4 regions of the Desulfosporosinus sp. FKA genome follow, and region 1 is predicted to be linked to each of the others. Evidence: riboswitches for the same ligand, from Rfam matches in the RefSeq annotation. Region 1 holds a riboswitch; each other region holds the start of a gene.
What was found. Region 1 has a riboswitch for cyclic di-AMP ahead of B5771_RS03380 (C40 family peptidase). Riboswitches for the same ligand answer to the same signal wherever they lie in the genome.

Region 1 (8,157 bases):
AAAATAAAGAAAATGCATTTCTTAGACTTTATTTAGCAGGTGTTGGTTGAGGTGGGCCGAATTTCGGCATGACTCTGGATGAGTCAAAGACAACAGATGACATACTTGATGAAGGTTACGGCGTATCAATACTCACCGACAAGAAACTTTCCTCTTATTTAGAGGGTGCTACAATTGATTTCATTGATTCTAAGCAAGGCGGAGGATTCGAAATCCGCACAGCCAACCCTAGCAGTGACGGTTGTGGAAGCTGCGGCGGCGGTTGTTCCTGATATGTGTTTTTCAAAGAGAGCTCTCGGGGGCTCTCTTTTAGCATAATCGGTTCTCGGCATTTATCTTGGAAATTGATGAACGATTGTTACGCTAAAATAATTATGTAAGTCTGTCCGGAAAGCCTATTAAAGTAATAGAGGGAGGAAAACACTTATGACAATGATTCGCGAAGAGTCTGGACGTGCCATAATTACGGTTATCGGCAGGGATCAGATTGGTATCATCGCTTGGGTTGCAACGAAACTTGCTGAATATAACGTGAATATTTTAGATATTAGTCAGACAATCCTTAAGGAATTTTTTACAATGATCATGGTAGTCGATTTAAAATCGGCAACGTTGGAATTAGTTGAATTAGCCAATAGTCTTGAACAAGAGGGACTCAATAAAGGGTTACAAGTAAAAGTTCAGCACGAGGATATATTTACCTATATGCATCGCATTTAGCACAAAAGAATTTTAAAGAAGGTAATTGTGGAGGGAAATCGTTTATGACGATTACATTTGCTCGTGAAGAAATTCAACAAACTATCAAGATGATTCATGAAGAAAATCTTGATATTAGAACTATTACGATGGGAATTAGTTTGTTGGATTGTGTGACAGAGGATATAAATAGTTTAGAACGAAAAATATATGATAAGGTTACTAAAAAAGCAAGTCGCTTAGTGACGGTGGGAGAACAAATTTCATCTCGTTATGGAATTCCCATAATCAACAAACGTGTTTCAGTTACACCCATAGCTATCGCGGCAGCTCATTTATCCTCGGAAGGAATGGTGAGAATTGCCAAGGCCTTGGATCGAGCTGCCAAGACGTTGGGAATAAATTTCATTGGTGGGTTTTCTGCTCTAGTGCAGAAGGGATTTACAGAGGGAGACTTAGCTTTAATTGATGCTATTCCTCAGGCTTTGAGTGAAACAAATTTTGTATGTTCTTCGGTTAATATCGGAACGACTAAAGCCGGAATAAATATGGATGCAGTCAAACGAATGGGAGAAGTTATCTTAAATTGCGCTCAAAAAACTTCTGCTCAAGATGGAATTGGTGCAGCCAAACTTGTTGTCTTCTGTAATGCTCCGGAAGATAATCCTTTCATGGCAGGGGCATTTCACGGTGTTGGCGAACCAGATTGCGTGATCAATGTTGGGGTAAGCGGTCCGGGCGTTGTGGCAAAAGTTGTTAAGGAATTTCCTGATGCAGATTTTGGGGAACTCTCCAATCTTATTAAACAGACTGCTTTTAAAATTACACGAATGGGCGAACTGATTGGTCGAGCAGCATCGAAAGCTTTACAAGTTCCCTTTGGAATTGTTGATTTGTCCTTGGCTCCAACACCAGCTATTGGGGATAGTGTGGCAGAGATTTTGGAAAATATGGGCCTTGAACGTTGTGGAACGCATGGAACGACGGCTGCTTTAGCCATGTTAAATGATGCGGTTAAAAAAGGCGGCGCTATGGCTTCATCTCATGTGGGAGGCTTAAGCGGCGCATTTATCCCTGTCTCAGAGGACGCTGGAATGGTTAAAGCTGTGGAGGTTGGGGCTCTGGATCTGGATAAACTAGAAGCCATGACCTGTGTCTGTTCTGTTGGATTAGATATGATTGCCGTGCCAGGGGATGTGAGTTCTGAAACTATCTCGGCAATTATCGCTGATGAAGCTGCCATTGGGATGATTAATAAAAAAACAACTGCTGTCAGAATTATTCCTGCCATTGGTAAAAAAGCTGGGGAACGTGTGGAATTTGGAGGGCTATTGGGTGGAGCTCCGGTCATGAATGTTCATCCATTTTCCTCAAAAACCTTTATTAATCGCGGCGGCAGAATACCTGCCCCAATTACAAGTTTATCCAACTGATAGTTTTGCCTTTTTGGTGTGTAAATAACTGATTTTGTCAGAAAAACTTAGATTAGATGACAAAAGAATCTTTAATTATCTTTTTACTTTATCAAGCGACGGTATAAATGGCAAAAAGGTTTTTTACAAAGTTATGATAATCAGGTAAAATAGGCAATGTAATCACAACAATTAATTTTGCTTTGGGCTATGGAGCGTTATTCTAGTGCACGATTGGCAATCGAAGGCGGGCCTAATAATCCGCCGAGGGCATACCGATGAAGTTCCTGGTGGTGGCTTTCGACGCCCAGTCGAGGGCTGTTGCTGGGAGTTAAGGAATGAGGGGGATCCGCAATGGCATGCGGGCGCTACCCTTTTCCGTGGAGGCCTAAGTGCGTGGCTTTTATAGCTATGGCTTAGGGTAGAACCTGCATTAGGAAGGAACTTAGTGCAGTGTAGCCTGCCTTGAGGTGGAAAAGTTGGGAAGGCTTTAAGAGGTTTGGAGGGTGTTGGCCGATGCTTTTCAAACTGCCGGAAATGCTTTTCTGCAAAAGAGGCTAGATTGTCTAGGAGTGTTAAGGAAACTTCTAGAACGTTAACTAAAGAGGATTGAAGTGAGGACTAAGTGGTGATCAAGTTCTGGTGATGGCGACATCCCAGGCTGGGGAAAAGGAGAAATCGCCTTTAGGGAAACCGAAGGAACTTAGTGGGAAAACCTACTTGACCTAAGCCTCAATATTGACTCTTTAGCCTCCTATTGTCCAAATAAAGTCCGTCTCTCAAATTGAGAGGCGGTTTTTATTTGTCCTACTATCTCGACCTGTCTTCGCCAGTCATAGAAACAGTATGGACACAATTTTTATCCATCAGTGGTGCTGCCTAGCGGCATGGAGTCTGATAGTGGATAATAATTCCATGAATTATTGCAGGGATTTTTAGACATACTGGCGAATAGCCTAATATAGGCAAATAGACTAATATAAAATGCTGAATCCGAACTTATGTTAGGAGCGGGGGATTTTCTTGGGGTGAATCACGATTTCTCGTGTAGGGCTTACACCTTTAGCCCGAATCCGTCAACTAACCTCGTAAGCAAATGAAAGGTGGACTCTCATTGCTAATTTCCTCATCTGGACGGATGTGGTTAGGAAGCACAGTCCTGGCAGGTTTAATGTTGGCTGGCAGTTTGTCAGTTCCGGCGGCGGGTAAAATTGCAGCCAAGACAACTTTGATTTCCATTCCGACTGGACCCTATACTAACATCGTTCGCACACAGTTGCAGTGGCGCACTGCTTCCCTGACCTCATCTCAGGATAGTAACGATTCAACACCCGTTTTATCGGCTTCAAGTACACCAAATAACGTAACAAAATCGGCTGATAAACTGCAATCAAGAGTTGTCCCGGTGCCAGCGGAACGATCAAAAGCTATTCAAGTCGCTGCTGCGTCCCAAAAACAAGTATCGCGTTCGGTTACCTCTCAATTAATCAATAATGCTCTAAGCCTGCAGGGTGTTCCCTATCGTTTTGGGGGGACAAGTCGAAACGGCTTTGATTGTTCAGGGTTTACTCAATATGTCTATCGAGCCTCGAACACTTCATTGCCGAGAACTGCCGCAGAGCAATTTAGAACTGGAACCGGTATCAGTCGAGGGCAGCTACAGGCAGGTGACTTAGTATTTTTCTCCACCTACGCTTCAGGAGCATCTCACGTGGGTATTTATATTGGAGGAGGACGCTTTGTTCATGCTTCGAATAAAGGGATTCGGGTTACAAGTCTGAGTGATAACTATTACGCAAGCCGTTATTTGGGTGCCCGTCGAATCAATTAGACACGTTATTAAGGATTCATAAAAACAACAGCGAGAGATCGCTGTTGTTTTTATGCCCAATCTAACAACGGGGAATCCACGGGACGGGCCTATATTGAAGACATTCGCCGCTTGATTTTGTTCTTGATTCTGTTAAAGATGAATTAGTATTGCTTATATAGTTATCAGATATGTTACATTGATGTGTGCGCTTGTAGTAACATTTTCGGCATAATTCTACTCTGTAATTTAAAATCATGGAATAGATTTCTCCTCCTGTAAAGGGTTGTGTTCATCTGCTGGGTGGAAGTAATCAAAAATAGAGAGGGCAATACTTTCGGGGAGTCCTGTAGACTGAAGTTCTTCCACGGATGCCTGTTGAATTTCAGCAAGGGAAGAAAAATGCTGCAAAAGATGCTGTTTGCGTTTAGGGCCTATTCCTGTTATTCCGTCAAGAGCAGACAATGTCATATTCTTTGTGCGCTGTTGACGATGAAACGTAATCGCAAATCGATGAACTTCATTTTGAATTCGCCCCAATAATAAAAACGTTGGATGATTTCTCGCTAAAGCGATGGGGTTTCCCTCCCAATCCATAAGTTCATTCGTTTGATGGCGATCATTTTTTACCATACCTGCCACAGGAATCGTGAGTCCAAGGTCCTCTAATTCTTTTAAGGCTGCATTAATTTGGCCTTTGCCTCCGTCAACAAGTATTAAGTCAGGCAAAGGTTCATTTTCGGAAACAAGACGATGGTAGCGGCGGCGTATAACCTGACTCATAGAGGCTGTATCATCTGATATCTCCATAGGTTGTATTTTATATTTGCGATACCCCTTACGTTGAGGTTTACCGTCAATAAATTGAACCATACCGGCAACAGAATGGGTTCCAGCTGTATTGGATATATCAAATGCCTCAATTCTGTGCGGAGAGGGTATCTTTAGAAGTTCTCCAAGAGTTGTTAGAGCTTGGGTATTGTCCGACTGTTGGCGTATTTCAAGAGTAATTTGATCGTGGAGCGTTGTTTGAGCATTTGACATGGCCATCAGAACTAAATCTCTTTTTTTCCCTTTTTGGGGAATAGTAATAGGAAACAAACTCAATAAGGCCTGCGATTCTAAAGAAGGAATTAAAATTTCCTTAGGCCAGATTTTACGCTCCAGGTAGAATTGAGCAATAAAAGAAATAAATGCTTCTTCAGGATCATCATAATAAGGGAAAATAAAATTATCCCTTGCCAGCAATTTGCCTTGTCGCAGATAAAAGACCTGAATACATAATTGATCTGTGGTTTTGGCATAGCCGATAACATCTCTGTCAACAAAATCATTGAGGGTTATATTTTGTTTTTCTCCAAGTCGCTTTAAATCCTCGATGAGATCTCGATATTCTTTTGCCCTTTCGAATTGGAGAGATTCTGCTGCTGTTTGCATTTTAGCGCCTAGGAGATTCAAAACTTCACTTTGGTCGCCATTAAGAAATGTTGATGCATTCTTGGAAATTTCTTCATAGTCATTAGGCGAAACATCGCGAATACAAGGTGCCAGGCATTGATCCAGGTGAAAGTATAGACAAGAACGGGTTGGGATTTGCCGGCATTTTCGAAACGGAAAAAGCCGGTTTAGCAGTCGGGCGGCTTCTTGTGCCGCTGTGGCATTAGGATAAGGTCCAAAATATTTCCCAGTGCCCTTTTTAATTTGACGTGTGACCATAATACGCGGGTGTCTTTCATGGGTGATCATTAAATAAGGGTAAGTTTTATCGTCACGTAAAAGGATATTATACTTGGGATTATATTTTTTTATCAAATTGCATTCCAACACGAGGGCTTCGACTTCTGAATCCGTTAATATATATTCGAAATCTATGATATGGCTCACTAGACGAGCTGTTTTCCCATCATGAGACCCAGTAAAGTAAGATTTAACTCTATTTTTTAATTGCTTTGCTTTACCGACATAAATAATTTGTCCCCGATCGTCTTTCATAAGGTAGACACCCGGTTTGGGAGGCAACAAGCTCAGTTTTTGTCGAAGCAGATCCACTTTTACCACCTCTGCTCCTATTTTAGGACTCGGGTAAGCAAGATGCAAGTGCTCCGTTCATATCTGCACATTTTCAAACGTATATATGCTGTAAGTATATACAATTATGATAAATGGGGGAGAGGTTATGCCAAATACCTGGGGAAGACCGCCGCGTAGTGAGTTATGGCAGGATTTACAGGCCTTGGCCCTTTGGGTTCTTATCATAGGAGTAGTAGGGTATGTACTCTTTCCTAATTTTTTCAAAGATATTTATACTCGTTTATCAGACCCCGTCACTCAAACCAGTACTCTTAATGACAATTACACCTTAAATAGCACTGCAAATAAAAGTTATAGTTCTGCTGCGAATTCGCAAAACGTATTAGGTCAAGATTTTTCTAATCTCGCGAATGACCTTCATAATGGCAGAAGTGAGATTACCTCGGGGTATTGGATAATATTTGTTGCTGATGGAGAATTTAATCAACTTCCTGTAAGCAGTGATGCCTATGCTTTTTTGTCTAGACTAATTGAAAGTGATCAAAAAACAACGGGAAAAACCTCGGTTATTCTTGCTTCCAACGGGCAAATTCGGAAATTTGTCATAAGCGATGAAATCTATTCCATAATCAAGAACTTGGGTATCATTGGTGCACGTACTAATACTTAAGCTGATCATCTGAAAAGAAGTTTTGCACCTGCCGCAAATAAAACAATGCCTAGAAACTGCCATGGATTCCAGGGAAATCGCTGAATGCCAAACCATCCAAAATGATCGATCAGAACTGCTGTGCTCACCTGTCCAATAATAATAGCTGTCGTAGCATTGCAGACACCGATTTTAGGAATGCTGACCGCAACAAGTCCAACTATAAGGACACTTAATAAGCCTCCAAGGTAAAGAAACCAAGGAATTGATCCCCAATTATGATTATAAATTGGTATTTTGCAGACCAAAAGAGCTAACAGCGCAATAACTGTTCCAATAATATGAACGATAAAGGTCGCAGATAATAAAGAGGTTTTTTCGCTTAATAACGAATTTAATGTGCCTTGGACAGCCATAGTAATTCCTGAAATTCCGGCTATAACAAAAGGCAATGATAGAAATTTTAACATTGTTACCTCCTTAATATGACTGTAAGATATCGCCAGATTCGTAAACATCTAATCAGTATTCATTACATGGGTTAAGGGAAAAATGAAGATATCAAAATAAAGTGGAGGTGCGTCATGGATATCGATTATAATTTGATTCAACGCGCCCAGATGTTATTGACCCTTGACCATCCTCTAACTCAAGTACGGGATATTCTCTTACGAGAAGGATACCCACAAGATCAAGTTGTCGAGTTAATGGATGCAACTGAAGAGGTTTTGAATTATCTTGTTCCTCCTCAATATGATGAACATAAAATAGGAATTGATATTTTGCACCCAGGAGAGAAAGAACAAGGACGAAAACCAACTGTTGATATTTTAATAGACAAACGATCCGGAAAATTAGAGTTAATCACGCCTCATCTGCCAGAGACCTGGCGCGTTGCCAATGAAGTTAGGAAAGCCATTAAAAGACAACGTCATTCTTTAAACTATTTTCATTGATTCCTGAAGGGTTGCAGGGAAAACCTTGCAATCCTTTCTTACTCTTAGCTTTTCTCCAAATTCGAGAATTATGTTATAATGTATCAACATAAAGAAAGATTTATCTCTTATAAAGTGAATTCAAGGTTTATATATAAATGTGAAAATAGTGAGGGACCCACCCCCACTTAAAGAGGTGGGAATCTTAAAAATTGGATAAATGAGGTAAATTCGATGAAAATCGCTGTTTTATCTGATACCCATTTAAGATTAGGGAAAACATTACCACGTTTTGTTTGGGAGCATTTAGAGGAGGCGGATCTTATTATTCATGCCGGAGATTTAGTTCACAAGGAAGTCCTTAACGAACTCTCTCTCCTAGCTCCTGTTAAAGCAGTATGCGGGAATTGTGATGATTGGGATGTAAATCTTCCTAGTCAAGAATGGGTTGAGTGTGGTTCTTTGAAAATTGGCATAATACATGGACACCAAGGTAAAGGCCAAACAACCATGGAACGTGCTTATAATGCTTTTGTGTCAAATCCCGTTGATATTGTCGTTTTTGGGCATAGCCATACACCTGCTCTGAAGTGGCATCAGGGGGTACTTATGTTTAATCCC
Region 2 (8,157 bases), on a different contig from region 1:
CTATTTTGTATTCCGAAAAGATTACGACGATCATAAAGAAAATCCTTATGAATTACTGGATTCGGAAAAACGCTTTGTCGTTGGAGCCGGAATTAATACCAGAGATTATGAAGAGAGGGTCCCCGAATTAGTGAAAGCCGGCGCCGACATTCTGTGTGTTGATTCCTCCGACGGGTTTAGCGAGTGGCAGGGGAGAACCATTTCCTATATTAAGAATAAATATCAGGGAAGCGTCAAGGTTGGCGGTGGCAATGTTGTTGATCGTGAGGGTTTCATGTATTTAGTAAACTCCGGAGCTGACTTCGTTAAAATTGGAATCGGCGGAGGCTCTATTTGCATTACCCGAGAACAAAAAGGCATCGGGAGAGGCCAAGCCACTGCAGTTATTGAAGTCGCCAAAGCACGTGATGACTATTATAAAGAAACAGGGATCTATGTCCCCCTATGTTCTGACGGCGGAATTGTTCACGATTATCATATTGTCTTAGCACTGGCCATGGGCGCAGACTTTGTGATGATGGGAAGATATTTTGCTCGTTTTGATGAAAGCCCTACCAAGAAGGTCAAACTCGGCAACAATTATGTCAAAGAATATTGGGGCGAAGGCTCTAATCGAGCCCGCAATTGGGAAAGGTATGACTTAGGAGAAGGGGATAAACTCCACTTTGAAGAGGGAGTTGACAGTTATGTTCCTTATGCGGGCAGATTACAAGATAATTTAGAGGGAACTTTAAGCAAAATCAAATCAACAATGTGCAGCTGCGGAGCAATCAGCATTGAGGAATTACAGCGAACAGCCCGTATGTCGTTAGTTTCCTCCACAAGTATTATTGAAGGCGGCGCCCATGATGTAATCCTAAAAGAGAACAATTATTAATGCTTCTTTTCTTGGAGAAAACTCAAAAGATCACTAAAACAAAAGACCAGGTTCAAGTCCTGGTCTTTTGTTTTAGCTTTGCGACCTTATTTCCAACCTCTCACTTAAAAAGGTAGAACCTAGGATCAAAACACCACCCATGATTTGCATAGGACTCATTTTTTCTCCCAGAAAGACAGCCGAGATGATCACTGCCGTGATGGGGTCAATATAGCTTAATGCGGCGATAGTCTGTCCTTTTAATTCTTTGATCGCTGTGAAATATAAGAAGTAAGCAATCCCTGTATGAAGAATACCTAGAATAAGGATGAAAACCATTGAGCGTAAGGTTAACCCAGAAAAGTCTACTGTATCACCCAAAACAATATAGGGCAGGAGCACCAAGCTTGATACCATCAATTGCACAAGGGTAGTCTCAAACCCTGTTAGGTTTTTAATAAATTTATTCATGATGATGACACCCGCATAGAGTACTGCTGCTGAAAGGCCATATGCTATACCGAGAAAATGATTACTACCACTGCCTGTATCGCCGCCTCCCAGGTTGATTAGAAACAATCCGGCCATGGCAATAATAATGCATCCGACCTTAGTGAATGTTAATCGTTCCTTAAGGAGAAAGGGAGCCATTATCATGACAAATATCGGAGCAAAATAATAACTTAAAGTTGCATTGGATATGGTCGTGTATTTATAGGCTTGAAACAAGAAAATCCAATTACATCCGATGGCGGCACCTGATAAGACTAAAAGTAACCCATTTTGTTTAATCGCCTTAAAGGATGGCCTTTGTTTAACAAGAATACTTGTCAAAATCAAAAAGGCGCTGCCAATAATTCCTCTAAGAAAGGCGATCTCACTGGAAGGCAAAGCAATATTGCGGACAAAGACCCCGATACTGCCGAATATCAACATGGTTGTCAGAATTTTTAATTTTCCCATCAACGTTCCACCCCTGTCTGATCTCTTTATGTCAAGCTGCTGAATCTATACTATTCTCTCTTTTTCAGCGGATACCTTTTTATCCAGTTTTTAAGACCCTCACTTCTATAAGTGGTGGGTGTTGATCCTTCGTTAACTTCAGGTGGGGTAGAGTCCTCCTTCGCCGCTAAGTATTCCTATTGAGAGAGGCGGCTCGGCAATAATGTCCACCGGACATTATTGTATCTGAAGCCCCGATGTTCAGCTTTAGCGTAAGCGAGTTCACTCCCGTTTTATCCAATCGTAAAACTCCCACCCCTACAAGTGGAGCGTTTCCCATACCTTGCCTCTCTTTTACTTACTCTCAAAGACTTCTCCTAGACTAAAAAACCTTTACACATAAAAAAGGCACCGGTGATTACACCGCTGCCAAAGCTCTTGCCTTAAGCTTAATGCTCATTTAGTCCTGAATAATGAGAATGACTTCTATAATTTAGAAGGACTAATTTCTTTCAATCAAATCCAGATACTTTTGTCGTCGCGCCACACTTTTATAAGCCGGACGGATAATTTTTCCGGCATTAACAATTTCCTCAATACGATGGGCACTCCAGCCTGCGATTCGAGCAATAGCAAACATGGGTGTATACATTTCAACAGGGATATTAAGCATTTTATAAACGAATCCGGAGTAAAAATCGATATTGGCACTGACTGTTTTATACATCCTATTAAACTTAGCGATTACTTGAGGAGCTAACCTTTCTACCGATGCGTAGAGTTTAAATTCATCATCCAGTCCCTTTTCCTGAGCTAGTTTGGCTGCATAATCCTTAAGAATAACGGCTCTCGGATCTGAAATGGAGTAAACAGCGTGGCCTATCCCATAGATCAAGCCAGACCGGTCAAAGGCATCTTTTGTCAAAATCCGAGTTAGATATTGCTCAATTTCTTCATCATCATTCCAATCCTTGAGCTGATTCTTCATATCTTCAAACATTTTAATTACTTTAATATTAGCTCCGCCATGCCGCGGCCCTTTAAGAGCACCTATAGCTGCCGACATCGCCGAATAAGTATCTGTGCCGGTAGAAGTTACGACATGAGTAACAAAGGTCGAATTATTTCCCCCGCCATGTTCAGCATGCAGCACCAAAGCGAGATCCAGGAGCGCAGCTTCAAGTTTGGTGTACTTACTGTCCGGTCTCAGCATTGTCAGAATGTTCTCGGCTGTGCTTAACTCCGGACGCGGGCTGTGAATAAAGAGACTTTGATTGCTGTAGTAATGGGATAAAGCGTGATAAGCATACACCGCTAAGGATGGAAAACAGGCTATCAGCAGCAAGCATTGTTTTAAAACATTGCTGATGGAAGGATCGTCAGGGTTATCGTCAAAAGAATATAAGGCAAGGACACTTCTGGCAAGAGCATTCATAATGTCTTTGCTGGAGGACTTCAAAATAAAATCGCGGGCAAAATCTTCTGGCAGCTTCTGATAACCAGCCAAAATTTGTTTGAAATCCTCTAGACCTTTCTGATCAGGGAGATGGCCAAAAAGCAATAAAAAGGCAGTCTCTTCGAAGCCGAATCGGCCATCTCGTGTGAATCCATTGACCAAATCGGAAATATCATAGCCACGATAAAGTAATCGGCCTGGAACTTGGATAATTTCACCTTCGTCCAGGATATAGGAGTGTACTTCACCAATTTCTGTCAGACCGACAAGGACACCTCTACCGTCAAGATCCCTGAGCCCCCGTTTGACTTGGTATCTGCTGTATAATTCAGGATTTATCAAACTGTTCTTTTCGGCAGTCTTGCTCAAAGTGACAAGCGTTTTCCCTTCGGTTAGTTCGTAATTCAGCATCATTTAGCCTCCCTCAAATAAAATAAAATAAAACCCCAGACACAATGTCTGGGGTCAGCTAAGTCGAAAAAGTAAAAGAATAATCAGGCGGGGCAATAAGAGCCTAGCCTATCGTTCTTCCCTTTCAACGCTTACGAAGTTAGCTGACGGATTCGGGTCGAAAGTAACCCTACCTCCCACAGGAAAAAATTCCTGTGGAGGATTCACCCCAGATAAATGGTTCCCCCGCTTCTAAAAAAGAATTAAGCGATTTAGGATATTTAGATGATCTTTAATGATCATCGTTTTAACCATGTTGCGAAATACATTTATTGGAATATATTATATCACATTTATAGATTATAATCAATTATATAAAATAGAGCTGTATTGATACTAACCTCCGGCCCTGGGGATATCTCAAGCAATAATATATACAATAATTTATACTTAGTATATATTATTGTATATATTAAGTAATTGTTATTAAAAAGGGATTAAGGCTAATTTGTGGAACTACTATTCATCCAGCTTTAGCTGAACGAATTCACTGATTAGTACGTATTAGAGTTATAAGGGCATTAGATATGATAGATGCAGAAAAGGAGTTAGCTTTGGATACAAATATTCCAGAGGTTTCCTTAAAGGAACTTCTTAAGCTAAAAAAGGTCTTCTTAAATTTCAATTATGTCTTTATCATTAATTCCTTAGATGGACGGACCCAGTACAGCAATCCAGTTTTGCCAATACTTCTTGGAATTACCCAAAAAACCATAAAAGATCTAACAGCGGCAGAGATCATCCGGAAATATGTTCATCCTGATGACCAAAAGTCTTCAATCCAAGCAATCACAGAAGCGATGAAGGGAAAGAGAATTCATGGTTTAACGAATCGCTACTGTCTTTCTAACGGAACCTATCAGCAATTTTCCTGGATGCTGATCCCCATTCCTACGGAGGAAGTTTTTTATGCGATTGCTTGCCCGACTGCTGACGGAATAATTCCTGACAATAAGGCTGCTGATAAACCGGATATCAGAATCCACAGCATCTTTCACAATATATCCGATTACTTTTATGTTCTCGATAATTCCTGGAAGTTTGTTTATGTCAACGGTTCAGCTGCCCAACTTTTCTTATCGTCAAAAAAAGAAAAAATTCTGGGGAAATATTACTGGGATATATTCCCAGAATCAGATGATCTGTACTTCCTAAAATTTACAGAGGCTAAACTTACCCAAAAACATATCTATTTTGAGGCTTTCTCAGTACTTTCATGCGGCTGGGTTAGAGTTAACGTTTACCCTTCTCCGGAAGGTCTCTCTGTCTACTTTCGAGATATTTCCGATCAGAAGTGCTTGGAGAAATCCCTGGCAGATGAGCAAAAACGTCTGCACGCTATTTTAGCTGGGCTTCCCGGTTTAGTTTATCTACGTACCTCTGAAGGAAACGTTGTTTTTGCTAATCATAAGTTTAAGGAGATTCAGGGCGAACCTGGTAATAAAAAATGTTTTGAACTCCTTTTTAATAGAAATCGTCCTTGTAAGGACTGTAATATGGAGTCGGAAACCCAAACCTCCAGCCCCCTACAATGGCAGTGCATTATCAAAGATGTTATTTACGAAGTATATCAGCTTCCTTTTGAGGATTTTGACGGAACTCAGTTATTTCTAATGCAGCTCCTGGATATTACCAAACGCAAACTTGCTGAAGAAGAAATAGGCCGTTTAGATCGATTGAACCTCGTTGGTGAGCTGGCAACAAGTATTGCCCATGAAGTAAGAAATCCCATGACAACCGTTCGCGGCTTTTTGCAACTCTTAAAAAGCAAAAACATTTCTCAGGAAAACGCTGAGTATTTTGACCTTATGATCAGCGAGTTAGATCGGGCTAACGGCATTCTTAATGAATTTTTATCTGTTGCTAAAATTAATGCCAAATTACGGACACCAGTCAAACTCAATAACTTAGTGGATTCTTTATACCCCTTAATTATGGCTGATGCAACCAATCAAAATAAACTTGTCGTCCTTGAGGCTGAGAATGTCCCTGAACTCATGTTGGATGAACGCGAAATGAGACAACTCGTCCTTAATCTCACAAGGAATGGCCTTGAAGCAATGAGCCCTAAGGGAACTCTAAATTTAAGGACCTATCAAACCAAAGATAGTATTGTTCTGGAGGTAGAAGACCAAGGCTCTGGCATCAGTCAGGAGATTCTGGAACGTTTGGGTACTCCTTTTCAAACAACGAAAAAAGGCGGAACGGGGATTGGCCTGTCTACGTGTTTCAATATTGCCGAAAGACATAATGCTAAAATTGAGGTGATAACTTCTCCTTCCGGCACGAAATTTATTGTGCGTTTTAAGGATCCCAACCTAAAGGAAATACCCTCTTAGTGATGAGAAAAATAAGAGCTCTAGTCTTAAACTTTACACAGGTTTGAATGCTTTCTTACTGGCTCCGCATAATGGACATCTCCAGGTATCCGGCAGTTCCTCAAAGGGCACACCGGCAGGTACTTTACCCTTTTTACAACCCTTTTCCGGATTATAGATGTACCCACAACTTTGCATTTGACATTGCCACATTTTGTTCTCTTCGCTCATCTTAACTCCCCCTTTTATCTTTATTTTACCATCAAATTATAATAATTTAAATATAATAGCAAAGCCTTATAAGTATTATTTTAAACCTTATTTGAAACTAAAAATATCTCCATTCAAGGACTAAGGGGCTGTGCAAATTGAATCTGCAACAGCCCCTATTGCTATAATCATTCTTATAAGTTGTAGCCTTTAAATCACCAGTCCAAGGGGATAAACCACTTAGTGTCTTATAGCCTACCTATGCCCGCGAAGCTTAAGCAAGCAATGCTGTGCCTAACGCAGCGGACAACTAACTTTGTATTCACTGAGCCGAAATCCAAGTCGGCTTGCCTCATACACGAATCATCTCAAGTAAAGCTTCTATCCGAGTTAACAGCTGACCTTGGTCTTCTTCAGAAAAATCGCTTTCCAGCCGCAGATATGGAATATGTTTTTTCTCCATTTCTTTGCCCACGAAATAACTTTCCACACCATAGGGCTGACAGAATTGAAGCGAAAAATCGATTACAGCATCCGCTTTTAAGTTTTCAGCCATGTGCACAATATCTTCGAATCGTCCTTGATTCGGGGTAAAGCAAGCGCAATTCACTTTTAAAGGCCGCTTGGCAATATTAGTAAGCATATCCCCGACGTTATCGGCACATTCAGTAATATCCTTATAATAACGTTCTCCGGTACAGGTTTCCTCCCCAACAACAACAGCCCCTGCCTGTTCAATTAAAGCATGAAGTTTCCATGCCGGTAAGGGCTGGGGAGTCCCCGTTACTAATATCCTCGGGGCATCGGCAGGTGCGGCACCAATGCCCTCTTTGACCCGCTGATCAAGTTCATCGCACAAGGTATTTACTTGTGCAGCAAAACGTACAGGATCATCAAAGAATGAGAGCTGATTAATTAAGAGGACATCCAAGCCGTGAATCGGTGCCGGGGTATGTTTTCTTAAGTCAGCCAATCTTTGCAGGGCAAGGCGTTTATTGTTAATCGTCTCAATTCCCTGAGCAAGATTCTCAGCAGTTAATTTCACCTTTGTTTCGCGTTCAATAAATGAGGCAAATTCCCGCACTTCTTCTTCCCAAAGGGAAACATCTTTGGTTTCCTTCTTTTGCGGCAGTTCCATGACGTATGTAGGGATATACTTGTTAAGAATTTCCCAGGCCTTCTTCTTTCCATCACAAGTCGTTTCCCCAATGACCCAATCAGAAACTTGGAAATAGGGGCATATACGGTCTAATTTGAAACCCATTGTTGATTTAATCAAAGGACATAGATTACGGGGCAGAACCTTTTCCCCCGAAGGAACAGTATAATGAGCCCCGGCACAGAGGCCAATGCTGGCACTCCCCGTCGCCACAATAATTTCCTCCGGCACATATACGCAAAAGGTTGAAAACACCTTCCCACCGGCTTGCTTCTTAGCATAAAGTTCATGAACACGAATTCCATGAACATCACCAACCACTGTATCAAAATATCCCATCCCTTTGGGGCGATTAGGCCGATCTAAAAATAAACTCGTAAAAACTGTGGGTATCGGTGCCAAAAAATCATCGTGTTTCTCTAAATCCATATCCAATGCTGTCCATAATTCTCGGTTATCCATTAATCTTTTCTCCTCCTCAATCTCCCTGATTAAATCCAGATATGTTCGATGGTATCTGAGTTGACAAAATAGGTAAACGACATTGCAGCCTTCTTCAGTCATAACTTTTTGCTTATTATATATTATCACTAAACATTCATGACTAGAAGAGTAGTTTTAAATATTAAAAGCCGGAGCGCATCAAAAATGTGTTCCGGCTTTTCTTTAGTGACAGAGCTGCCTATTTCTTATAGTTTTTGTAACAGTCAGGCATATTATCTCTCAGCCTTCATGCCTAAATGTTTTATGACTTCATATAAAGTGT
Region 3 (8,157 bases), on a different contig from region 1:
TCGCTTATCTAAACTGGGGCGAATTCCCGAACGTGACAAAATCACTGCTGAAATGGCTAAAAACTGGGCTCGATCCTTAATAAAGTGTGCAGGCGTAACAGTTACAATCTCCGGAGAGGAGAAAATCCCTTCCGGCCCCGTCCTTTTTGTGAGCAACCATCAAGGTAACTTTGACATCCCTTTACTCTTGGGATACATAGAAAAACCTAAGGCCTTTATAGCTAAAATTGAGTTGCTTAAAATACCCTTTATTCGTACTTGGATGACACATATGCAATGTGTCTTTATGGACCGTTCCGATATCCGCCAATCACTCAAAGTTATTAATCAGGCCGCAGATCATCTTAAAAAGGGCTATTCCATGGTTATCTTCCCCGAAGGGACGAGAAGCAAGAGTGAAACGTTAGGCGAATTTAAACCCGGCAGCTTAAAATTGGGATTAAAAGCCGGGGTTCCTATTGTTCCCATTGCAATACGAGGTTCTTATAAGATTATGGAACAAAATGGCTTTCTGATTAAGCCGGCACATGTTGAAATTGTTATTTCAGATCCTATCCCCACCGACAGCCTTACAAAAGATCAGGCCAACGAATTGTCGGACAAAGTATATACTGTAATTAAAGATTGTTTAGCCGAGACAAATTCTATTGTGGCCTAAACAATCGTGGCCAAGCAATAGGTGCTGCCCGTTGCGCAGACTACGTTCACTAGCTGAACTAATGTCTATTGGCTTCATGCAAAAAAAAACCGCTTTCAAAGCGGTTTTTTTTTATCTAAATCTATTCCATATCTAATGAAATTCAGACACATCAATCAATCCAAATATTTAGTTCATGCTCATGTTCAATGATTCTCTCAGCAATCTTTGTTCCAACATCCTTAAAGTAATTTTCACAAACTTCCCAAGAAGAATCGTAGTCTTCCATTAACTTACCCCTTGTCATAACTCGACGAGGCAGAGGAATCCTATTTGTGCTGTTGATATCAAAGTTTGCAATAGATTTTTCGAATTCGTATTCTAAATTTGCGCTGTTCCAATACTTAGTTTCTCTTTCTGATGCCGATTCACAGATACGATTTACTAATTCATAAGTTAGAGTACCAAAGGTAACTAATAGTTTGGGCCGATATTCGAGAATACTTTCCTTGAGCGATATAATGTCATCTGCAATTTCAGATGTTGACCATAAATGGGAAGCATTAGAAACTAAGCCAATATCGCTGACCATACTTTTTATATAGATATTTCTAGTCTCAATTCTTTTTTTGAGTTTTCGGTATACTTGATCCTGGATCACTTCAAGAACCGGTACCCAGATGTCATTACGGACAGCCGGATACTTAGGATTAACTAAAAGCCAAAGATGGGAAGATCGATCTCCGGACTCTGTTTCTATTTTATCAACTAAAGGTGAATACTTATTAAGTACTAAGCTAGACAAAGGTAATTCCACCTTTCGTATTTGGATTAATGCGCCATAGGAACAATATCACGCTTTACTTTGAGATTGTGGTATAATTTTATATACCTAGTTACATAGCAAAAAGCGTGCCAGACTCTAAAAAGGCCATAGGTCAAGATCTCCGCCAATTAAACAATTAAAAAGTGTAGCAAATGCTACACCTTGCCACAGGGATTCTATGCTCATTTGAGCTATTTATCCAATTTTTAAGCCCCCCACTTTTTTAAATAACAACTGTAGCATATACTACAGTTATAACAACGGAAGTGATTTTATGCTGAGAAAAAACAAATTATTCTCTACTTTTAAAAGCAGCAGTTTACGAAATCAGATCGTAATTATAATAGCCATTATCATGCTTGTACCATCCGTTGCTCTAATGTATGACATTTTTTTCGCTTCAAAGACAGATGAAGTTGTTTTCCTAGACAAAGAACAACGGCTTGAAGCCCTGGTCAACAGTATCAATAAGGACTTTTCGAAAAATCTTCAATCATTGTCCTTAGGATCACATAAAATCTCTTCATCCTTGCTTCAAGACGAATTCATTCAAGTTGTGAACCCACAGATACAGGCTAATTTAGGAATTCGCTTTGGCTTGTATATTCCCCAAACGGAAAAGATCACCGTACTTGGTTTCCTGCATAACTATCGTAACCTCTCACAAGAAGAAGAAGCTCAAAGGGAAAAGGATATCTTTGACAATACAAAACCGGGATTAGTTGCGACTCAGATGAGTAATACTCCGCTCTTTCGCATATCCGGTTCATGGAATGATCAAGTCGTTGAATATATATCCCCTGTAGTTTTAGATAAGAAAGTCGTCGCCGTAATGTGGGTCGAAGAGCGGCTTAATCCTTTCTTTTATCAGAGCAGCTTCTTTCGAAAACTCGAAAGGTATTTTATTCTTGCAGTCTTGGCCATTGTTATGATTGGTGCCCTTATTGTTATCAGAAACTTAATGACCGGAGTTAACCGCTTAAAGCAGGGGTTAAACCGCATGGAAAATGATATTCATCTTTTGCTTCCTGAAATGCCTGGAGAACTTGGTCAGGTAGCTCAAGCAGTTAACCGCTTGGCCGTTGGCCTCAGCGAAAAGGAACGATTGGAAGATCAGTTGAGACAATCAGAGCACCTGATTGCTCTTGGCCGTCTGGCAACCGGTGTAGCTCATGAATTACGCAATCCAATTGCTATCATTAAAACCTTGGTTGAATTGATGAAAGAGGAATATTCTCAAGTGACCGGCATTGAAGAATTTACGCGGGCAATAGAAGAACAAATCGACCGCCAAGATTTTGAGATTCAGGAACTTTTAGATTTCGGACGTCCTACTAAAGTTGCCTCTAAAGAATGTTCCATTAATGATCTTATCAAAGGTGTCCTCTCTTTCTCCGCCGCAATGCTGCGCAAGCAAAAAGTCCACGTAAAATTAAATCTGGCATATAACCTCTCTCAAATCTTAGCTGATACCGAAAAGCTTAAACAAGTTTTTGTAAACATCATTGTTAATGCGTCAGAAGCTATGCCCGAAGGCGGCGAACTGGCAATAACCACGGAAGAAAAGGAGAACATCATTGCCATAAGCTTTGCGGATACTGGAGAGGGAATCCCTCTAAACGATAAATCAAGAATATTTGATCCCTTTTATACAACAAAAAAGGCCGGTACCGGCCTTGGATTGTCAATTTCCTATCAAAGTATAAAACTGCACGGCGGAACCATTGACGTTAACAGCGAACTGGGAAAAGGAACTACTTTCCGGATTAATCTTCCTGTACTGCCTAAAATTCTAAGACAGGAGTGATCTTCTTGACACCAAAAATTCTGGTCATTGACGATGAGGAAAGAATGTGCTGGGCCCTCGAGAGGGCACTCAGCCATGAAGGATATCAGGTGATGACAGCCACAAGGGGGTTAGAGGGCATTCGATTGGCCAAAGAAAATGAACCCTCGCTGGTAATTTTAGACTTAAAAATGCCTGATCTCGATGGCATCGAAGTATTAAAAGAGCTAAAATCTTTATACCCTAATGTACCTGTCATCATGATTACCGCCCATGGGACTATTGATACGGCCATAGAGGCGATGAAAATTGGTGCTATGGACTATATCACAAAGCCGTTCAAGCTCGAAAAAATCAAAGTCCAGGTTCAACAAGCGCTTCATCTCTCCAATCTGGAAAATCAAGTTGATTTTTTACGTCAGGAATTAGGAAAACAATACGGTAAACTTATTGGACAGAGTGAACCGATGAAAGAAGTTTCACTCTTAATCCGTCAGGTTGCTAGAACCGGTACAACAGTACTGATTACCGGTGAAAGCGGAACGGGAAAAGAAGTTGCTGCTTTAGAAATTCACAAAGCCAGCAATCGTTTCGACAAACCCTTTGTGGCAGTAAACTGTGCCGCTCTTCCGGAACACCTCTTAGAAAGTGAATTATTCGGCCACGAGAAAGGGGCCTTTACCGGCGCATCCAGCAGAAAAAAAGGGCGCTTTGAGGTCGCCGATAAGGGATCAATCCTCCTTGATGAAATTGGAGAAATGCCTATTAACATGCAAGCAAAGTTGTTAAGAGTATTACAAGAACGCTGTTTTCAAAGAGTTGGCGGAATCGAAACAATCCACGTCGATGTTCGAGTCATCGCCACAACGAATCGGGACCTTGCCACGGCTATATCCAGCGGAACCTTTCGAGAAGATCTTTACTATCGCTTAAATGTCATGGGCATTGTCATGCCTCCCCTTCGATCACGAAAAGAGGATATTCCTCTTCTTGTTAATCATTTTTTAGAAAAATTCGACCCTACTAAAAGTAAAAAAATTTCTTCAGAAGCTATGAAAATCTTAACCCAATACAACTGGCCCGGAAACATCAGAGAGCTGCAAAATGTTATTGAAAGAGCCCTTATTGTTTGTCAGGGTTCGGAAATCCAATCGGTGCATTTTCCTAAAGAGTTGCTCAATCATCTCGAAGAATTGACAACGCCGGAGATACAGCTTACTGAAAGTGGTTTCTCTTTAGGAGAGTTAGAGAAACATCTTATCATTAAGGCTCTGGAAAAACACAACTATAATCAGACCAAGGTAGCAAAATATTTAGGAATTACCCGCCCGACATTGCTTTATCGCCTACAAAAATATGGTATAAAATATGACCACAATTAAAGCCATTGAATTTTCCCAATGGCTTATCCGCGACTTATTTTAGATATGATCACTTCCGTAATCAACCATTTTCTGATTCAATTCTGCAAATTCTCGGCTAATTTCCGGTGCTTTAAGCCATTGACTTTGGGGAGAACAGCGATCAAAGTAATTTAAAAACTCCTGAAAATGATCGCCGCTATAAGCATTTCGAAACCCTTCCAGAGTAAAATGGGAAGAAAAATTACAGTTTAGGTTTAAATGATTAAATAAGTCCTCACCGATTAGTTCTGGATTTCGCGTGTCCACAACTTTATGAAAAGAATCAAGGACTTTTTTCTGCTGCATAGAATTAAGTCTGTACACAACACGCCCCCCCCTTATTAAAGTTCCAGTTCCCTAAATATTGAGAGTTATTTTGCTGTTAGTATGCCCGTTAAGTCCTAGAGTTTGCACTCGTTTAAACGGGAAATAGCAAGTTTTTTAGAGTAAGTTTAAAACTTCACAAGTATTTCATAAATAAATTTAGAGGACATTTGCATATAGTGTCGAATAATTAATGATATGTTTAATGAAAGGAGAAAGAATGCCGAATCTAGAGTCGTCTAGAACGGGGGATTTTATTTATGGGGTTAATCGCGTGTAATACGCGAAGGGCTTACACCTTCCTGCCCGAATCCGTCAACTAACCTCGTAGGCAATTGTGAAAGGTGAAAAATATGCAATGGTCTCGTAAACTGTCTCAGATTCAAGGCGAAGTACTTAGCCGAATCAAACATTTCGATTGGACTCAAAGAAAACTAGTTATCCAACAGTTTTCGCGCAATACGTTACAAAGGATTTCTTGGAAATCGCCAAAAATTATCGTTACCTTATCGGTTTCTCTCATTTTAATAGGTGGGGTCACCTACAATCTTACAACGACGACTTCTGCGGCAGCAGTTCTTGTTAACGGTCATCAGATTGGCCTGGCAAAAAATTCAGCGACAGCTGAAAACCTTGTAAAAACAGTTTTGCAACAGGAAGGCAAACCTTATGGTGTAGTTGCCAAAACTCACGACGTTATAACTTATGAGAACGTCAGGATTAGTCCAGCTGTCTATCTGGAATCTTCTTTAAATGAAGAAAAACTAAAAAATGACATATCATGTTATGTTGATGGTTATAGCTTAAAAGCAAATGGATCTGTTGTCGCTGTTTTGCCAAATAAAGAAGACGTGAATCAGGTTCTTAAAAAATACCAAGATTATTATGCAAAACCCAGTTCTGAAAATAAGATCGAATCAATAAGTTTTGCTGAGAATGTTAGTGTCAAAAAAGCTGAAGTCTCCCCGGATCAAGTAAAATCAGCTGATCAAGCTTTTAAGGTATTGATGGATGGCAAGATAACGACGAAAAACTATACCGTTCAGCCTAATGATTCCTGGTGGCTTATCGCCCGCAAAAACGATATGTTAACCGATGATGTATTAGCGGGTAATCCGGGGTCAACTAAAAATACCATGCTGAAACCCGGTGAAACTATAAAGCTTGTTGATTCCACACCTTATCTTACCGTTGTTAGTAAAGGAACTTATTCAGGGTCGGAAACTGTACCCTACGATGTTGTAACGAAAATTGATCCGAGTTTGGCCTTTGACAATTCAAAAATTGTAACCCAAGGAAGTAATGGCGCAAAATTAGTTACTTATTCCTATGTGCGTAAAAATGGTATCGACGTAACTAAAAAAGTATTAGCTGAAAAAATCACTCAAAATCCTGTAAATCAAGTCATTGCTAAAGGACCTGGCAATGTGACGGTTGCCTATGGTATTTCCAGAGGAAGCAGTAATAATTCCTCCATTGTGGGTCGAGCTCTTAGCTTACAGGGTACGCCCTATGTTTTCGGTGGAACCACTCGCAGTGGTTTCGACTGTTCGGGCTTTACAAAATATGTTTATGCTAATTCCGGAATATCCCTGCCGCGTACTTCCTATGCTCAATTTGCTTCAGGACGTTCTGTCAGCAAAAATGACCTTCAGCCTGGTGATTTAGTGTTTTTCACGACATATACTAGTGGTGCATCTCACGTAGGCATTTATATGGGGGGGGGACGATTTATTCATGCCAGTAACCCTAACAGTGGTATTGAAGTCTCCAGTCTCAGTGACAGTTTTTACGCTTCCCGTTATTTAGGAGCGCGCAGGTATAATTAGTAACGGTAATCCCGCTTAAAAGGGGGCTGTGAGAAAACACAGCCCCCTTTCATTTTTCGGGAAAGAAATTATTCAATCTCATCACAAGGTCTGGGAAAACGAACAAAAAAAGTAGTTCCGTCTGGACCAGTATCAACGTCTATATGAGCATGATATCTGCTGGCAATTGTGAAGCACATGGGCAGACCCAAGCCGGTTCCGTTTTCTTTGGTAGTAAAGAAAGGATCGCCAAGCTTTTTAAGATTCTCTTCATCAATTCCTTTTCCTTCATCCTTTACACTAAGGACAACACTATCATCTTCCATAAAGGTTTCAATCGTAAGACAGCCATTGGGCTGCATTGCTTCAAGACCGTTTCGGGCCAAGTTTAAGACTAGTTGTGTAATTTCATTAGAATCAATATCAATTTCCTTAATTTTACCCGGTTGAAAAATACACTTCTTATCTTGACTATAAGCATCAGCAATTAATAACGGAAATAGGTTTTCCAGCAACTTGTTGAGATTCATGCGTTTAATTTCAGTCGGTTTATTTTTGGCAAGAGATAAGAAATTTGTAATAATTAGATTGGCCCTATCCAACTCCTCGATCATTAATTCAAAATAGTTTTGAAAGACAAGTAAATCTGTTTTACTCTGTAACATTTGAAGAAACCCTCGAATAGTTGTCATAGGATTTCGAATTTCGTGTCCAAGACCTGCCGCCAACTGACCTATAATATTTAAACGCCCCAGTTTTGCTATTTCACCTTCGAGGTATTCTCTATTCTCAATTTCTTTTTTTAGGGATTTTTTTAGCGAAAAGACCTCTGATTGAAGATTAACTCGTTCTTCCCTAAGCTGAATTATCTCTTTTTTAGAATCAACAAATTCTTCCCAATCTTTAATTGTTCGAAACGTTGCAGCCATAGATATTAAAATCCTCCGATAATTCATAATCATCTGATATTTATATCTATCTGATTTTCTAGTCACTCAAAGTCTTATTAGCGAGTTAGGATAAAATAACTGATCGTTATATTATTTCGAGAACAAAAAGGAAAATCCTTCAAGAATTGTTTTTTTATTATTAAATTTATCATTTACAAGAAAATAAAAACGGCTGCTAAATTTCGATTGCCAGAACGTCCTATTCGCTCTGGCAATCTTTTTTACTTTATTTTAACAGATTGACAATACGTCTTTTACGTTCATGCTTTAGAATAAGGTTGAAGCTAAAGATAGTTCGAATCTAAAAGGAGTTAACTCAGCAAAGCCTTTCTGGGAAGAGTAAAATGAAGAGGTGATAAACTCATGAACGTCAGTGTATATACATACACTCTGGGGAAAATGACCAAAATGATCTTAGCCCCT
Region 4 (8,157 bases), on a different contig from region 1:
CTTGGGTTAAAGTCTTTTCTGAACAACCATTTATCATTGCCGAATATCATCAGTTACCTTTGTTAAAGGTAACTTTAGGTAAATTCATTTACCTGTTCGGAGCTATATGTGTGGTTTTTCTCAGTTTAATCATATTCAGTATCTTCACCACTTTTTCAGTGGTGAAAAAGACGATTAACACACAAAAGGCTATCGTCTTTTCACTTGCCACCCTGGCGGAGGGACGTGATCCAGAGACTGGGAAACATTTAGAACGATCCAGGGATTACGCCATGATCATAGCTCGACAATTAAGTACCCACAAAAGGTATAACAAGGTAATTACTCATGACTTTTTAGATAATCTTTATTACGCGGCAGCATTGCATGATATTGGTAAAGTAGCGGTTCCCGATGCTGTTTTATTAAAAGAGGGTAAATTGACGGACGCAGAGTATCAGGAAATGAAAAAACACGTACAAACAGGCCAAAACCTTCTTAGCGATACGATTGAAAAATATCATTTGACAGAGTCATTCATTGAAATGGGTATGAACATCTGCGCCTATCACCATGAGAAATTTAATGGAAGAGGGTACCCGGAGGGACTCGTGGGTGAGGAAATACCCTTGGAAGCTAGAATTTTTGCTCTCTGTGATGCTTATGACGCAATTCGATCGAAGAGATCTTATAAGAAAGGACTCTCTCATCAGGAAGCTGTCAATAGAATTGTCGCCGGTAAAAATCAACATTTTGACCCAGAAATCGTAGAAGCCTTTTTACAATGTGAAGAGAGGCTTCTGGCGATTACTTAGAGGGAGAGGGGAATGTATGAGAAAATTAGGGTTGTTAATTGCTATGATATTGACTGGGATATTTTATTCGATGATACTTTTGTATTTTATAGCTAAGCCACTATTTAATAATCTGTTTTTGCATTGCCTAATAATGGGGATTTCGTATGGACTGACAAATTTCATTATCTTTCTTATTTATGATAAACAGCTTGATAAAATTAAAAGGCTTAACCGTCAGTTAAAGTCTAGCCTTCTGATGGATAATATGACAGGACTCCTTAACCGTAGGGCATTTGACCAAGATATAAATAAAGTAACAAATTATGGGGTTTACTCTCTTATATTTCTCGATATTGACAATTTCAGGAATTTCAACAACCACTTTGGTCATGCTATTGGGGATATGGTACTCAAAAAGGTAGGAAAAACAATTAAAACTTGTGTTCGTGCGACGGATCGAGTTTATCGATATGGTGGAGAGGAAATAGTTCTATTTTTATCGGATTGTGAAAAAGCTAATGCTATCAGAATGGCTGAAAAAATTAGATCTAAAATATGCCAACTGGATAATGGTGAGTTTCCTCAGGTAACCGTGTCTTTGGGTGTTTCAAGTTATCCGGATGATGGAAGATCTATTCATGAGGTTATTGCCGTCTCGGATAAAGCTCTACTAAAAGCTAAACTAAGTGGAAAGAATTGCACGATATCCAGTTAATAGTAATGAACACTTTTTTGATGCTGATTCCTTGAAGAAGGCTGCGAACCGATACAAAAATTAAGGCATAGAAGCTACAGCTAAACTCATTAGTTGAGTTATCCATCTGATTTTCCCAGGGCCATGGATAAGACTTTTGTAAAGTGCCTATAGTTAGAGTCTTATCCTTAGAATTATTCACTTTCTGCACTTGCTTTTTAATGCCGGTTATAAAACGAATTACTAAGATGATTTACAATTTTTCTATAAAAACTAAGATGCCACCCGCTCGGGTGGTATCTTTACGTGAGTCGGCTTATGTCTCTCGATATATTCAAGGGGTGCAAATTTTTAACACGGACAACGGCCAACTCATCACCGAAGTACCAGTAGAAGCTATGCTTCATGAGATACAATTTGTTCCGTATTCTGCCTTTGGATTAGCCCAAACAACTAGATAGCAAGGTGGGGGAGTTACAGGAAAGGATCTTTATGTAAACAACTGTGCTTAAGCCTGCAAGGTATTGAAGAAGGGAAAAAGGTGGAGAAATACCGGAAACATTCCTATTGCTACTAAGTTTAGTCAAAAGAGCTAAGAACGCCCATTAATTTGCAAAGTTTTTTATTCGTTAGAAATTCACAACTAATTCACATCAAAATCGAATTGTTCTACTATACTCAGGACATGAAGACAAGTTAACGCGAAAATTATTCCTAGGGTAATTAAAGGAGGAAAAACTGAAAAAGCAAAATGGATAATAGGTATATCTATTGATACTAAAGTAGGAAGGAGCGTCGAATTTGCTACAAACTTTATTCAGCATCGGGGGATATTCTTTAAGATCCTATGGTGTCGTAGTTGCTTTTGCAATAAGTATAGCCTTAGGGGTCGCTTATTCACTAGCTTCTTCTGAAAAAGAATATCGTCGGCATCTTTTGGATTTAGTAGTCTATGCCGTGATTGGAGCTGTGATTGGAGCACGTTTTTGGCAAGTCTTATTTTATGAATGGGGATATTATTACCTACATCCTGCCGAGATTTTGAAGATTTGGCATGGTGGCCTGGCAATTCAGGGGGCTTTGCTAGGAGCTTTTATGGTTGGGTGGATTTATACACGTAAACATCAGCTTAATTTCTGGAAAATGGCAGATATTGCAACCCCCGGTATTATTATAGGACAGGCAATTGGGCGAATAGCATGCTTCCTCAATGGCGACGCCTTCGGTAGACCGACAAACTCAGGTTTTGGTCTAGTCTATCCTCCTGGTACCACTGCTTATGCTGCTTATGGAAGTCAACCCCTATGGCCTGCAGAGGTTTGGGAAGGACAATGGGATTTGATTGTATTTGCCTTAATCATAATTCTTTCACATTGGCGCAAATGGCCGAGGGGTATTCTTTTTTTAATCTACATTATTCTATATTCATTAGGACGATTCGGCTTAGAATTTTTCCGAGGGGATGGTGCACGTTATTTATTCCATTGGACTTCGGCTCAATGGAGTAGTATAGGGATGATCGTCATCGCTCTTATTTCTGCGATTGTTTTATCATATAGGAATACAGACTAAGAGTGAATTCATTCATTCAGCTAACTAAAGAATCCGCTTTTTAAGATTACTCCATTAGAAGCAAAGAAATTTGCTAACACTAACCAATTGTCTTAGTGGAGACTTTTCAATTTCAAAGAAAGGATGATGTTTTATGTGGCTGTTCTTAAACCAATATGGTTGGTATTTATTAATATTTGGGATGATGATCTTAATGCATAGGAAAGGTATGGGGGGGTGCTGCGGCGGCCAACATGGGGATCCTCATCATGACCAGGAAAATCACAAGGACCACCCTGTTACAAAAAAATCTATAAATTTCGAGGAAAACAGTAGTTCTTAAACAGATCACTAAAATGACAGATACAGATAAGGAAGGTAACAGCATAAATGAAAAATACAGAGGAATTCTACCCGGACTCGGCACTAATGATTGGGGATATAATTGAATTCACCGGGACCAATGATCCAAGTCTATCAAGGGAATCATGTTACTATTCAATTCTATGATAAGCTGCCCGAGTTTAAGAGCGTCTATTGGATTGGCCTGGATGTTCCAAACATTATGGATGGTGCGCCCGATATAAAATTAGTTCAAAATTTTACGTGGGCAATATCTCGATAATCAATTCAGGATTTTGAATCTACCCGGTACCCAAATGTATCATCTTAATATAGATGCTACGATAAAAAGTGAAAAAAATTTCAAAGTAATTTTTCGATGTATGATGAAGCTACAGGGGGACTTATTATTTTTGAACTAAAGGAATTAAGCTGCATCCTGAAATTTCTATACGTCAATTGCTTCTTACTCTATAATAATTTTAAAAATATTAACCCTAGGGCCATCTGAACCTTTGCACGGGTTGGGCGATAAACTAAGAAAAATAACTCCGTTTTGCATGATAAAGGATAAGTTTGAGAGATCAGGCGAAACAACCATTCGCTTTCACCTTCTTCGTATTTAGGGAAATCATAAGCCAGCAAATAAGAGTATGTTCTAAGAAGATGTTCAATATCGGAAAATACGTTCGTTCATAGGAAATTCATAGTACTAGAGTATAATTACGATGTTTCAAGATGAATGGGATTTAGCATTACGAGATAAGAAAGGAGGACTTCTATAAGACAATATCCGCAAAGCTAAATACTAATATTTAAAAATTGAAGTGCTGAATCTGAGCATAAATGCTTGGAACGGGGGATTTCATATGGGGTGAATCATGTTTTGAACATGTAGGGTTTACACCTTTTTACCCGAATCCGACAACTAACCTCGTAAGCTATGAAAGGTGGAGCCAGTCATTGTTTATTCTCCAGAAAAAGTGGTTTACTAGGGTTGCCCTTAGTGGTGTTCTTTTGACAAATAGTTTAGTGGGGATTGCCCCTTCTCAAGCGGCGGTTTTAAATTCCAAAGTTACCCCTATGGTTACTAAGCTACCAAGTACCGTATACAAAAATTCCCCTGTAGTAGTTTCTCAATCAAAAGCATATTCTCAAGCAATACGTGTAGCCTTTCATTGGACAAGTTCAATCGAGTCTAACATGAATGAACCTCAAATAACTAGTAAAATTATTTCTAACCAAAAAGAATCGATAACGCCTGTTGTTAGCAAAACACCGGCCTTAGTAAAGACATTAAGAGTACCTCCGATAAATAAGGATACCAAGAAAAAAAGCACTTCTGCACAGAAGGTTTCTAATATCAAACCTAAACAAGCTTCGATGCCCCAAGTATCGAGGGGCAGTTTATACGTAGATAAGCTTATAAGTCATGCATTAAGTTTACAAGGTATTCCATATCTCTGGGGCGGAACGAGTATAAAAGGATTTGATTGTTCAGGGTTTGTCCAACATGTATTTAGGGCCTCCGGAATTTCACTTCCACGAACTGCTGCCGAACAATACAAACTAGGCTCAACGGTAAGTCGTAATAATCTAAGACCAGGAGATCTTGTGTTTTTTCAAACCTATGCTCCTGGAGCTACTGATGTACGAATTTATATTGGTGGAGGACAAACAGTCGGAGCATCTAGTGATGGTGTAGGTATTCATAATTTGTCGGAAAGTTATTGGTCAAAACATTACCTTGGTGCGCGTCGAATCCTTTAACTTTGCGCTATATTGACTAAGAGATTAACCTTTAAATGACTGTACCTATAGTAAACAAGGTAACAATAAAAAGGAAATGGTATTAGGATTACAGTCTTAGCCATTTCCTTTTCCTTTAAAATAGAATACTTAATTTAAAAATCATAGAACACATGTAATCCAAGTTATCGTTCCTGGAATTATTAACCTGTAAGAATAGCTCCTACATATGTAAATAATAGTACATTGTGATGATATCCATAAACCTGCAAAATAAGAAGGAATTTAAGAATTTATGTAGAAATACAAGAGAATTATAGAGATATTCGTATATTCAACTATTTAAAAGCTATAATGATTAATCCTTTTTAAGGAGGTGCCCGCTAAGTCGTATTTGATTTGTTAAGTTCTTTAACCTTACTTATTAAAATTTATATAGCTCTTAACTCAGTAATTGTTATTAAGTACAAAAATGATTGGAGATGATCGATTTTGAATAAGAGAGTCAAGACTATAGTGTTTATTGCCCTAAGTTCTATCACAGTGTTAAGTCTTGCTGGTTGTGGAAGTCAAAATAGCGTGATGAACCCCAGTAATATGACTCAATATATGACGAGCAATCCTACAGAAATGGCAAATGTTCTGAGTTCACCTGATACACGCCAGTCCATGGTAAAAGTAATGGGGTCTTCACAAATAACGCCGATGATGATCGATATTATGAAAAGCAGTGAGGTCCAAAAGAATATGATCGGGATTATGGGGAGTAGTCAAAATCTCGATAACATGGTAAGCATTATGTCTAATCCATCGATGTTTAAGCCAATGGTGCAGATTATGGCTGATCCTAAAATGAAAGCAACATTTGAGGCCATGGTAAAAGATCCAGCCCTGCAGCCTTTAGTAAAAGAAGCAATGGGTTCAAAGTAACTTTTAGATGTCATGAAAAAGCAGGGTCACTTATTGAAAGGATCCTGCTTTTTGAATTATTTACATACGCATTGCCATTGGTCACGTAAAGAGGCAGATATTAATATTAACGAGCTCTTCGTGACAAGAGAGGAGAGTTTCGGAACTCGCAAAGTCATAGAGATTGTGTTTAGGGAGAGAGGGCTTGATCCTAATTAATTAAGTCTTTCCCTTAGAGAACTACAACACAACAAGTACTTTGGGTAAATTGGATTGCTGGATTATGGTTGGGATGTAGCGAAACTTATAATTTCGTTGCATCCCTTTCTTCATGAGAAATTCACAACTTTTTCATGAGATAGTCGTATCCAAAAGCTACACTAAGAACATAGAAAAGCAGTTAAATAAATTCAAATAAAAATAAGGGGGAATTACAATGAAAAAATTAACTAAGAAAATTACAACAATCGTAGGAACTGCAACATTGGCGGTAGGGCTTATGGCTTTACCGGCTTTGGCGGGAACGACTCAGGGACAGGACCATGGATGGGTTGGTCAAATGCAAAATTTCATGCAGCAAACCTTTACTCCAGCCCAACATCAGACATTAATGAACTCATCAGCAATGCAAAATCTCCATAATTCAGCCGCAATGCAAAAAGCTATGCAAACAGGAGACGTTAAGTCAATGCAAGATCTCATGAATTCAGACCCAGCCGTTAAGGCTCAAATAGGACAAGATAACCTTAACAAAATGAATCAATTCATGAGCCAATTTCAAGGGAATATGATGAGTGGAAGTAGTGCTGCTAGTTCGGGTAATACAATGATGAACGGAATTGGGGGAGCTAATACCGGAAGTACCATGATGAATTTCTAATTAAAGCGATTATATGATGATTGGTTAAAGTATTTGAATGCTACAAAAAGTGCTGAGAATAAATTCTCGGCACTTTTCCAAAGGTTATTACATAGTTCAACCACAATTTACAAACATGGCTACTTTCTTGATTCAATCAATACCCCTTGTATAATCTCGATTTTGTAAATATTTCAAAGATTTATATTTACAACGTATTTATAATAACCACAACTTACTTGAAAGCGTTTGTTCCTACTTAAGATTTTATTGTTTGCTAAAAGTGGTATTTAGAGGTAACTCTAGATATAGAAAATAAAAGAAGAGGAGGGGTGAATTGGTGCACGGATTAAAACAAAACTTGCTTATCGGAGGATTAGCTGCATGTTTTTCTTTACTCAGTGTAGTTTCTCCGTCTATGGCAGCAGCATCCGTGGCACAGACGGTTTCGAACACGACCAGTATTTATGGTTATGATCAGTATGAAACGGCAGCTAAGATTGCCAAGAATGGTTGGACTGGAACTTCTGATTATGCCATACTGGCTGCAGGTATGCCAGCAAATCTTATCGATGCCTTGGCCGCAGGACCTTTAGCTGCCAAATTAAACGCACCTATTATTTTGACTGAAGGTAATGATCTAAATCAGAACGCCAAGGAGGAACTGACACGGCTTAAGGTCAAGAAAGTCTATGTTACCAGCGGATCGGCTGTCATCAAAAAGAATGTCCTTGATGAAGTAAAAACAATTGAAACGGTAACAGAAGTAAAGGACCTCGGAGGCATCGATGCTTCTCAGACATCTGTAAACATAGCCAAAGAAATGGCCAATCAAGGCGTAAAAATTAGCCAGGTTGTAGTCACTGGCGGAGCCGGTTCAGATGCCTTATCCGTAGCTGCTATTGCTGGGGCCCAAGGGATGCCTATCCTATATACCAATGGCAGTTCATTATCTGCCTATGTTAAAGACTATCTGGAAGGTGTCCAAGCCAATGTCAAGCAAACCTATGTCATTGGTGGGCCAGCGGTTATCAGTGAAACGGCAAAAGCTCAAATACCTGGAACAGTTGAGCGGTATTATGGGCAGACTCAATATGATACGAACCTTGAAGTCTTAGAGAACTTCGCTGGAGCCAAAAACAAAACGACCTACCTAGCTAATGGGGAAACAATGGTTGATGCTTTGGCGGGAGTACCTCTGGCAGTAAAAAACGATGCGCTTATCTTATTAACTGGCAAGACGTTGCCTGAGGCGAGCAATAATTACGCCCAGTCTA

Region 2: another riboswitch for cyclic di-AMP. It lies ahead of B5771_RS07555 (citrate/2-methylcitrate synthase); the one in region 1 lies ahead of B5771_RS03380 (C40 family peptidase).
Region 3: another riboswitch for cyclic di-AMP. It lies ahead of B5771_RS22920 (C40 family peptidase); the one in region 1 lies ahead of B5771_RS03380 (C40 family peptidase).
Region 4: another riboswitch for cyclic di-AMP. It lies ahead of B5771_RS04365 (C40 family peptidase); the one in region 1 lies ahead of B5771_RS03380 (C40 family peptidase).

Annotation. Positions count from the first base shown of each region.
Region 1 is NZ_NAHZ01000014.1:79,071-87,227, forward strand. It holds gene B5771_RS03365 (iron-sulfur cluster assembly accessory protein) at 1-272, shown strand, start outside; gene B5771_RS03370 (ACT domain-containing protein) at 427-720, shown strand; gene B5771_RS03375 (PFL family protein) at 765-2,132, shown strand; cyclic di-AMP (ydaO/yuaA leader) riboswitch at 3,087-3,222, shown strand; gene B5771_RS03380 (C40 family peptidase) at 3,226-3,942, shown strand; gene uvrC (excinuclease ABC subunit UvrC) at 4,177-5,913, opposite strand; gene B5771_RS03390 (hypothetical protein) at 6,098-6,622, shown strand; gene B5771_RS03395 (DMT family transporter) at 6,628-7,071, opposite strand; gene B5771_RS03400 (hypothetical protein) at 7,186-7,557, shown strand; gene B5771_RS03405 (metallophosphoesterase family protein) at 7,771-8,157, shown strand, end outside.
Region 2 is NZ_NAHZ01000025.1:48,570-56,726, reverse strand. It holds gene B5771_RS07565 (IMP dehydrogenase) at 1-877, shown strand, start outside; gene B5771_RS07560 (DMT family transporter) at 950-1,819, opposite strand; gene B5771_RS24225 (hypothetical protein) at 1,986-2,138, opposite strand; gene B5771_RS07555 (citrate/2-methylcitrate synthase) at 2,301-3,665, opposite strand; cyclic di-AMP (ydaO/yuaA leader) riboswitch at 3,778-3,924, opposite strand; gene B5771_RS07550 (ATP-binding protein) at 4,232-6,043, shown strand; gene B5771_RS07545 (rubredoxin) at 6,077-6,253, opposite strand; gene B5771_RS07540 (double-cubane-cluster-containing anaerobic reductase) at 6,585-7,853, opposite strand; gene radA (DNA repair protein RadA) at 8,108-8,157, opposite strand, start outside.
Region 3 is NZ_NAHZ01000034.1:348,302-356,458, forward strand. It holds gene B5771_RS22895 (lysophospholipid acyltransferase family protein) at 1-658, shown strand, start outside; gene B5771_RS22900 (hypothetical protein) at 810-1,442, opposite strand; gene B5771_RS22905 (ATP-binding protein) at 1,738-3,270, shown strand; gene B5771_RS22910 (sigma-54 dependent transcriptional regulator) at 3,276-4,631, shown strand; gene B5771_RS22915 (hypothetical protein) at 4,671-4,976, opposite strand; cyclic di-AMP (ydaO/yuaA leader) riboswitch at 5,188-5,325, shown strand; gene B5771_RS22920 (C40 family peptidase) at 5,330-6,805, shown strand; gene B5771_RS22925 (ATP-binding protein) at 6,874-7,713, opposite strand; gene B5771_RS22930 (zinc dependent phospholipase C family protein) at 8,098-8,157, shown strand, end outside.
Region 4 is NZ_NAHZ01000015.1:160,802-168,958, forward strand. It holds gene B5771_RS04340 (HD domain-containing phosphohydrolase) at 1-794, shown strand, start outside; gene B5771_RS04345 (GGDEF domain-containing protein) at 811-1,491, shown strand; gene lgt (prolipoprotein diacylglyceryl transferase) at 2,272-3,042, shown strand; cyclic di-AMP (ydaO/yuaA leader) riboswitch at 4,182-4,321, shown strand; gene B5771_RS04365 (C40 family peptidase) at 4,327-5,133, shown strand; gene B5771_RS04370 (hypothetical protein) at 5,605-6,042, shown strand; gene B5771_RS04375 (hypothetical protein) at 6,458-6,901, shown strand; gene B5771_RS04380 (cell wall-binding repeat-containing protein) at 7,221-8,157, shown strand, end outside.